Linked DNA regions of Gemmata palustris. The protein of the gene in region 1 interacts with the protein of each later gene in a pairwise test. Links are inferred from orthologs where the notes say so. Each region holds a gene or a part of one and is shown on either strand. Other genes may lie near its edges.

Region 1 (4,514 bases):
CGCACCGATTAAGAACGCGAGCAGAACGATCGCGACGATGAGACGGCGAGTCATCTTCCTTCCTCCTGCGGTGGGCACGTTCCCCGACAGTTTACGCGGCCCGAAGAACGGGAACAACGCGCGTGCGGCGCGCCTGAGAGCGTAACCCATCTGAAGTGCCCCGGTTACGGAAGTGACGGCGAATTGTGTATCTCCTGTGTTCGACCGGGGTGCGGGGAAACTCCAGTTGAACTTGTGCGGCGCTGAGACTATTTCGCGCCGCGTGTTGTCAACGAATTGCAAACGTGGATAGCGTCGGGCCGCGAGCCGGTGCTTGGGTTGTGCCCTCTCCCCTTGCGGGAGGGGTGGTGAGGCTTTGCGAACCGGGTGAGGGGTAACGTCCCGAGTGTGGAAGCAACCCCTCACCCCGCCGCGAAGCGCGGCGCCCCTCTCCCGCAAGGGGAGAGGGCACAACCAAAAGCGCTCGCGTTCCACGTCTGCAATTCGTTGGCTGGGGGCGGGCTCGCGCGAAGCAACGATGAGGGGATCGGATGCGAAGCCGTTGGTTGGCTGCGGTCGGTGTGATATTCCTCGGCTTCAGCCCGGCGAGCGCACAGCCTCAACCACCACTTCCGCCACCGGCGCTCCCCGCAACCTCTACGCCTCCCGCTGACACGCGCGAACTTCCGCCCCTGTTGCCCCCGCCGCCGCCGGGCGCACCACTCACCGAAGTACCCCGACCGGGAACCGGGCCGGCCGTCGATTACGACCCGGGCTACCTCTACCTGCCAGAAAAAGCGCCCGAGCGGGCTAGGCGCCCGGAAGAATGCGGACCGGCCGGCCGGTGGTGGATCACCCCGTCGTTTGAACTCTCCTGGGTGCCAACGAACCGGGCGCCGGCGAGTGTTCGGCTGCGCTTGTCGGACGGGCTGGGCAACTCGGCCCCAGGGCCGGTGCTGCCGGTCGCGGGGCGCTCGGCCGGACAGTTCGAGGCCGCGCTGGGGCTCGTTTTCGGGCGCTGGTTCGATGAGTCGCACACCAACGGTGCGGAAGCGAGCTTCTTCGTTCGCAACGCGGACAACACGTTCGGCACCGCTGCACCGGGTATGCTGGTGCTGTTCCCGGAGGGGCCGGGGCGCGGTACGCCGCAAGTGATCGCGTTCCCGGACCCGTTCGGAGCACGGATCGTGGGCACGTTCCCGTCCACGCTCTCGACGTTTTTCACCACGGTGGACGTGAACTACCGGCGCAAGTTGCTCTGCACCGATAGTGCCCGCCTGGATGCCCTCGTGGGGTACCGGTTCGCGTACCTGCAAGACGAGTTGTACCTCGGCGAAGTGCCGGACGGGGACAACGATTACAAGCGCAACCGCGCATCGGTCTCGAACCCGTTTCACGGCGGGCAGATCGGTCTCGCGGGCGAGGTCCGCAAGAACGGCTGGTACGCGGCCGGGTCCGCGAAGGTCGCGTTCGGGGTGGTGACGCCGGAAGTGACCACGAGCGGGCTGTTCATTGGCGCGGAGGGCCGAACGGGTTCGCAGTTCACACAACTGCGAGCGCTCAACACGGCCGAGAAGAGCGAGTTCGCGGTGATGCCGGTCCTGAACCTGTCAATCGGTCGACAAGTGAGCGAGCGCACGCGGGTCTTCGCGGGCTACTCGTTCCAGTACCTCAGCCGCGCCGGGCGCCTGGGTGACGCACTCAACCCCGCCAACAGCAAAATCGCGCTCACCGACTTCTGGGTGCAGTCGGTCAACTTCGGTATCGAGTGGCGGCACTGAGTTCCGGGCGAACGGCCGGTGTGAGCCGGCCGGTGGAAACTCCCGGGTGTTGCCAAACGCCAGTTCTCATCAACCAACTCACGAGCAAAGTTCTCACCGGCCGGCTCACACCGGCCGTTCGCCCGAACGACTGCCCGCCAACTTCGCGAGGTTCTGCAAGGCGGCAGCCGGTCCGGGAGGGGCGCCGAACACCGCGGTGCCCGCAACGAACACGTTCGCGCCCGCGGCGGCGGCGGCGCCGATCGTCCGCGCGTCGATTCCGCCGTCCACCTCGATCTCGCACGCCGGGTTGTGTTCGTTCACGAGCGCGCGGAGCTTCTTCAGCCGTTCGAGGCTATCGGGGATGAACGCCTGACCGCCGAAGCCGGGGAACACGGTCATGCAGAGCGCGAGATCGATGTCGCGCAGGTACGGCTCGATGCGCTCAACGGGCATGTCCGGGTTGAACGCCAGCCCCACCTTCTTCCCGAGCGCCTTCTTGATATGTTCGAGCATCGGCCGCGGGTCCGCGAGCACTTCCAGGTGAACGATGAGCGTGTCCGCGCCCTCCTTGACGAACCCGTCGAGGAACCGGCCCGGGTCTTCGACCATCAGGTGAACTTCGAGCGGGATCGTGGTGACCGGGCGCAGTCCCTTCACGACGACCGAACCCATGCTCAGATTGGGGACGAAGTGCCCGTCCATCACGTCGACGTGAATACGGTCGGCCCCGGCCTTTGTGACCTCGCGCACGAGTTCGCCGAGCCTGGAGAAGTCGGCGGCCAGAATTGAGGGTGCGATCATGGGAGTTCCAGTTCCGAAAGTTCCGGGTGTCCGCGTCCCAGTCAGTCTGTCGGTTCCGGGCGGGTTCGCCAAGTCGCGGCGCGGAACAACTTGAAACTTGGAACCGGGAACTTGAAACTGATCGCATGAGTTACCGTTTTCCGATCGCGCGCAAGATGCTGGCGCTGGCGGGCCGCGCCCGGCGCAACTGGCTGGACCGGCACCAGACCCCGGCGAACTACTGGATTCACATGCTCGGCATCCCGCTCGCGTTCGCGGGCCTGCCGCTGCTGTTTGTGGCGGAGTGGTATTGGGGGGCGGGGGCGATTGTGGCGGGCTACCTGCTCCAGTGGATCGGTCACCGCATTGAAGGGAACGACGTGGGCGAATTCATTCCGGTGAAGCGCCTGCTCGGGTTACCCGTGGTGGCGATCGCCCCACAACACAAACCGCGGGCGCTTCCAGCACCCGCGGTAAGAGAATAGCGAGTTGTCCGCTCTGGCCCGATCACTTCGCCAGAACGCAATCTTTGAGCGTCACGAAGGCATCGACGCGCCCGACGCACTGCCCGCGTACCTTCACCTCCTGGCCGCGCTTGATCGAAGTGAGCGGGTGCTTCGTTTGCTCGTTGAATTCGCAGTTCACCGTCTTGGTCGGTTCGCCCGTGTCGAGTTCGAGGAGGTACTGCAATTTGCCGTCCTCGCGGATCACGCGCACCACTTTACCGGTGACTTCGAGCACCTTGTCCTTGTACCGCGATTCCGCCGCGACCACGTTCGTGAGGTAATCCGTTTCAAGCGTTCCGGCCGTCACCGGCTCGCCCGGGCCGTTGCGAATCCGTTCCTTGATGCGATCCTTCGCGAGGTCTTCGAGCAGTTGCTTCTGGAACTTCTCGTCGTCGAGCTTGTTCTCGTCCGGCTTCTTGAGGGGCGGGTTCACTCGCACTTGGGGGGGAGGCGGCACGGGGAGCGGAGGGGCGGGCCGCTTGGCGGCTCTGTTGTCCATCATGGACCCAATGACCGCGAGCCACATCAACGAGAACGCGACCGCGCTTCCACTCACAGCTGTGGCCGCAACGGGGAAGCCCATCTTCTGATTGGAGCCCCGGGCGATCAGAACGGACGCGAGCGCGAGCACCAGTGGGATTCCGCCCGCGAAAATCGCGAACGCGCCGAAGCACGGAATCAGGCTGATAACAAGCGCCAAGAGGCCCATAACGAACGCGATGACGCCGAGGGTACTCGTCTCCTTGCGCGGGGTGCGATACTCCTCGTCGTAGCGCCGGCGCGCTCGCTCGAAGCGCCGGGCACGGTCGTACCGTTCGTCGCTGCCCCCGCGCCGGCGGTCGTCTCGGTTGTAGTCGTCTACCATGATCGGACCCGCCGTCGGGTGTAGGGTGTCCGTTGAAAATGTAGCCGTTTCTACGGCCCATACGCAATCGTATTCGCTCGGACCGGCGGGAAATTTACTTGCGCCGCTGAAATCGGCTACTTTGTTCCCAAGTGCCGTTCCGGAGAGGCGTTAATGAACGAACGCGAAGCCTTGTTGCGCGCGATCTGCGACAACCCCGATGATGATACCCCGCGCCTCGTGTTCGCCGACTGGCTTCAAGAGCACGGCGACGAAGCGCAGGCGGAGTTCATCCGCACGCAGATTGCGGTGGCCCGTGGGAGTACGGACACTGTCTTGAAGGAACGCGAAAGCGTACTACTTGCCGCGCATGGCGAAAAGTGGTCGGAGCCGCTGAGATCGCTTGGCTTCGCTCTAGTGGCATACCAGAAACCCACGCTCCGAAGTTTCCAGGGCATTGAGTATCGACGTGGGTTCCCTTACGGCGTGCAAATCAATGAGGAGAAAGAAGCATTCGCGGATCGTGCGGTCGAGTTGTTCCGTTGCGCGCCAATTCAGCGGATCGCCTTCTACCATCAGTGGGACTACCACAAACTTGCGGCGTGTTCCAAACTCCTTCAGGTGCGGGAACTCAGCCTCGAC
Region 2 (4,591 bases), 5.6 Mb from region 1 along the record:
TGCCGTCGTGATCGTAGACCTCGGCCCAGCGATCGTATCCCGTCTGTACTGATGAAATCGCGTCCGTCATTGTGCGCCCTCCGAACCCTCGCTACCCTCCGATAAGCACCTCACCGTTTCCACCAGCAAGGAGATCGCCCCGGAAGCAGCGCACCGTTTCGACACCGAACACGGGCGAGAAGTTCGCTCCCATGCTTCGGAGGTGGTTGAGGTACAGCGGAAGGAAAGACGGCTTGTAATCGCACGAGAAACGGAACGACGGCGGCAAGAACAGTTGGCGTGCGGTGAGAATGGTGCCGCGTTTCATACCGGCGCCGCAGCGCTCGCCAACATCCCCGAGTAGCACGATGGTACCGGCAATCATCGATGCACCCGCGAACTCGCCGCACGTACCCTCGACGACGATCATCCCGCGGCGCATGAGTAACCCGAGTTCGTCACCGGCAGAACCGCGAACAAAGATGGTTCCGCCAGTCATTCCGCGGCGCGAACCGCGGTACGCAGCCCCCACTTGATCGCCCGCAGCGCCACGGACTTCGATTGTGCCTCCTCGCATCTCCGCGCCGAGCCAGTCAGCGGCCCCATCATCAAGAACCAACGAACCCCCGCTCATTTGCGCGCCCGCGTGCAGCCCGACCGGGCCTTCTGCGAATACGCTTCCGCTCTTCATACCGGCGCCGATGTGCTTCACGTTCCGCGTATCGCCCGCGAAGTGCAGATCCGCCAGTCGGTCCCGGTCCGGGGTGACCTCGAAGAACTCGCCGAGTCGTTCCGAACGGTTGCCGTGCTGAACCGGGAGATTTGCCACATCGAGCGGTGAAAGCCCTGCGACCCGTTCCGGGGTGATGCCCTCGAGTTCGAGCGGGATCGCCGAAGGTGCGCGGAGGGTGAGTTTGAACATGGAGAGTTCCGCACAACTTGGTGGGACAGACGAACCTCGCCGCTGATGAACGCAGATACGCGGATCAGAATCGGACCTTCTCTGCTCTTTGCATGAATCCGCGTTCCCTGTGTTCATCCGTGGCCGATTCGCGGTCCGTTACGGGAAGTTGGGGATCGAGAACACTTTGGTGCGATCGATAAACTCGAACGCCTTGAGTGCGGTCAACTTAAACGAGCCATCGGGCTGTTTACCGAACGTCGCCCGCATGTAAACGGGAATCGTTTTCCCATCGGCCTCGGCCTTGGCGATGAACCCGAGTTCGATCGTATTATCGTCTATCACTTTCACGTCATCACGGGAGAAGCCCGATACGGACACCGTTACACGGAACTGCCGGAGCAGCTCCCAAAATCCGGACTTCTTGAGTTCGTCCCGCGTGGCGACTTTCGTCTGATTCGCATCCGTCTGCACACTCACTTTGTCCGCGACCTGCTTGACGAATGCGTCCGGGTTCTTCGCGTTCGCGGCCGCACCCATTTCCGTGAGCCGGTGCACCGCCTCTTCGCGCGGGCTGTCGTACAGCCTGTCAATCAGGAACACGAGTAGCAGGAGAAGCACCGCGATCCCAAACGGTATCGCGGATTTGCGGTCCTGCCGCTTGGCCGCGATCGCGCCCGTCACAGCGAGTACGACCGCGAGGATGAGGTACAGAACGGGCGGGGGGTCACTGAGAATTGAGGGCATGATCTCACCGACAAAGGTCATAAGGGCGCGAGTCGTAAAGTCGGAGACCGAGAGGGCCGCGGGGCGACTTTACGACTCGCGCCCCGCGACTTACGACCGGCGCAGTTCCCACCCATAGACGGCGGCCGAGCCGAGCTGTTCCTCGATGCGGAGGAGTTGGTTGTATTTCGCGATGCGGTCGGTGCGGCTCGCCGACCCGGTCTTGATCTGCCCGCAGTTCGTCGCGACCGCGAGGTCCGCGATGGTCACGTCCTCGGTTTCGCCGCTGCGGTGGCTCATGATCGCGGTGAACTTGTTGCGCTTCGCCGTTTCCACCGCGTCGAGCGTTTCCGTCAGCGTGCCGATCTGGTTGACCTTCACCAGAATGCTGTTCCCGCAGCCCTCCGCGATCCCGCGCTTCAGCCGCTCGGTGTTCGTGACGAACAGGTCGTCGCCGACGAGTTGCACCTTCGCACCGAGCTTCGTGGTCAGCTTCTTCCAGCCGGCCCAGTCGTCTTCCGAGAGGCCGTCCTCGATCGAGATGATCGGGTACTTCGCGCACAACCCGGCCCACAGATCGATCATCTCGTCGGACGAAATGACCTTCTTCGGGTCGCTCTTGAAGAAGCAGTACCCTTCCTTCTTGTGTTGGTGCTTCGCTTCCTCGAAGAGTTCCGTGCAGGCCGCGTCCAGCGCGAACGCGATCTGCTCGCCGACCTTGTAGCCCGCCTTCTCGATCGCGGTGGAGATGGTCGCGAGCGCGTCGTCGGCGGACGGGATGTTCGGGGCGAACCCGCCCTCGTCGCCGACCGCGGTGTTCAGCCCCTTGTCGTGGAGCACTTTCTTCAGGCTGTGGAACACCTCCGCGCCCATGCGGAGCCCCTCGCGGAAGCTCTTCGCGCCAACGGGCACGATCATGAACTCCTGGAAGTCCACGGTGCTGTCGGCGTGCTTGCCGCCGTTGAGGATGTTCATCAGCGGCACGGGCAGCACGCACGCGCTCGTTCCCCCGACGTAGCGGTACAGTGGCTGGCCGAGTGCGTTCGCGGCGGCGTGGGCGGCGGCCATCGAGACGCCGAGAATGGCGTTCGCGCCGAGCTTGGCCTTGTTCGGGGTGCCGTCGAGTTCGAGCATCTTGCGGTCGAGCGCGGACTGGTCGTAAACCTTCATCCCGGTGACGGCCGGGGCGATGGTGTCGATCACGTTGCGCACCGCGGAGAGCGTGCCCTTGCCGAGGTAGCGCTTCTTGTCGCCGTCGCGCAGTTCGACCGCTTCGTGCGCGCCGGTGCTGGCCCCGCTCGGGACCGCCGCGCGCCCGAACGTGCCGCACGTGAGGTGAACTTCGACCTCGACGGTCGGGTTCCCGCGACTGTCCAGAATCTCGCGGGCCTTGAGAGCGCGAATGGTGCTCATTGGGGAGTCGTGTTTCGTGTTTGGTATTTCGTTCCGACACCGTTGAGCCGCGGTTCGAGCGAGAGCGCGGCGTCGCGGAGATGGGATACGACGGGATGGGCTTTGGTCAAGTGAGGTGCGGAGGGGAGGACGGTCGGTCGGCCCCGGCGGGAGCAAGTACGTCGGACGACTGGGACCGCGGGCGTCGTGCCTACGGGGGGTCGTCCTGGTGAGAATCAGTGCGCCGGAGCCGACCGGTCGGTGGCGGGAAGGTCCGGGACCGAGGTCGTCGGGGGCCGAGCACCCGATCCACCGGACACGGTTTCCGCGGGCGGATTCACAACAACAGGGGGCTGCCGGATCGCAACCCGCCGAAGCCATTCCCGCCAACCGGATCGCACACCGCCGGGCTGGGGACCGGGCGGCGTGTGAGCCCTCGCATCAGTCGTCTGCACCAGGTTGTGGGGCCGACGACCTCTGCACACCATTCATCGGCCCGCGAGAAACTGGTCTTGACACGGTTCTTGAGAATCCGCCCCGCAATCACCCGGCGCGGGCGACACCTTCGGTGGCGAAGCGCCGGAGCAGCCCGATATTCACCGCGTCCATCTCGGCGCCGTCTTCGTTTTTCTTCGGTGTTTCGAGAATCATGGGGCGGTCCAGGAACCGCGGATCGGTAACGAGTCGGCGAAACGCATCCGGCCCGATCTCACCTGATCCGATGCCCGCGTGCCGGTCCACGCGGCTACCCAGCGCCTTCGCGCTGTCGTTGACGTGAAACAGCTTCAGGTGCCCGAGGCCGACGAGTTCGTCGAATTGTTGGAACGTGGCCTGATAGTCTGAAGCCGACACGAGCGAGTAGCCCGCGGCGAACACGTGGCAGGTGTCGAAACACACGCCCATGCGGTCGGCACACGTCGCGCGCTGGAGGATCGCGGCGAGGTGCTCGAACCGGTGCCCGAGTGCGGTCCCCTGCCCCGCCGTCGTTTCGATCAGCACGCGCACCTTAAAACCGGCACAGCGAGCATGGACCTCCTCGTAGCCCGCAATCACGCGCTCCAGGCCTGCTTCTTCGCCGCTACCGGTATGCGCGCCGGGGTGCGTGACGAGGTACTCAAGTCCGAGCGCCTCCGCGCGGTCCATTTCGTCCACAAACGCTTCGACCGACTTCGCGTAAATTCCGTCGTCCGGTGACGCGAGGTTAATGAGGTACGAATCGTGGGCAGTCAGGTGCTTGAGGCGCGACGCGCCGGCCGACTGGCGGAATTGAGTGACGGCTTCCGGGGTGAGCGGCGCCGCGGTCCACTGGCTGGCATTTTTGGTGAAGATTTGGACGGTATCGCACCCGAGCGCGGACGCCGCCGAAATCGCGTTGTGCAATCCGCGGCTGATCGAAAGGTGAGCGCCAAAAAGCGGCACGGGTTCGTCCTCCCTGAAGTAAAGGGGAGATATTGTGCCGGACCGTGCGGAGATTTGCAGTGTCAGTTACGGAGAGGATTGCTACAAATTTTGGCCGGACCCGAAGTGCAATATGGAGCGGTTGTAACGATCCGAATGACGAGAGAGGTGCGAGGATGCGGTTCCACATCCCCG

What was found. The genes of interacting proteins can lie anywhere in the genome.
Region 2: the proteins of rpe (region 1) and eno interact in binary tests that used the Escherichia coli proteins (3 or more experiments, as listed by UniProt). The link is inferred for Gemmata palustris from one-to-one orthologs.

Annotation. Positions count from the first base shown.
Region 1 is NZ_JAGKQQ010000001.1:8,269,193-8,273,706, reverse strand. Bases 705-3,488 are described here. They hold rpe (ribulose-phosphate 3-epimerase), read right to left. Parts: upstream 2,544-3,488; coding sequence 1,866-2,543; downstream 705-1,865. Other genes in these bases: J8F10_RS34345 (OB-fold protein), read right to left, coding at 3,030-3,488; J8F10_RS34350 (Mpo1-like protein), read left to right, coding at 2,669-3,007; J8F10_RS34360 (BBP7 family outer membrane beta-barrel protein), read left to right, coding at 705-1,760. In the rest of the region: J8F10_RS34365 (DUF1571 domain-containing protein), read right to left, coding at 1-54; more of J8F10_RS34360, read left to right, coding at 531-704; more of J8F10_RS34345, read right to left, coding at 3,489-3,893; J8F10_RS34340 (TIGR02996 domain-containing protein), read left to right, coding at 4,047-4,514. UniProt on the Escherichia coli protein: Catalyzes the reversible epimerization of D-ribulose 5-phosphate to D-xylulose 5-phosphate.
Region 2 is NZ_JAGKQQ010000001.1:2,684,822-2,689,412, forward strand. The notes cover bases 869-3,729. They hold eno (phosphopyruvate hydratase), read right to left. Parts: upstream 3,020-3,729; coding sequence 1,718-3,019; downstream 869-1,717. Other genes in these bases: J8F10_RS10950 (formylmethanofuran dehydrogenase subunit C), read right to left, coding at 869-901; J8F10_RS10955 (hypothetical protein), read right to left, coding at 1,040-1,627; J8F10_RS10965 (deoxyribonuclease IV), read right to left, coding at 3,542-3,729. In the rest of the region: J8F10_RS10945 (class I SAM-dependent methyltransferase), read right to left, coding at 1-70; more of J8F10_RS10950, read right to left, coding at 92-868; more of J8F10_RS10965, read right to left, coding at 3,730-4,417. UniProt on the Escherichia coli protein: Catalyzes the reversible conversion of 2-phosphoglycerate (2-PG) into phosphoenolpyruvate (PEP). It is essential for the degradation of carbohydrates via glycolysis.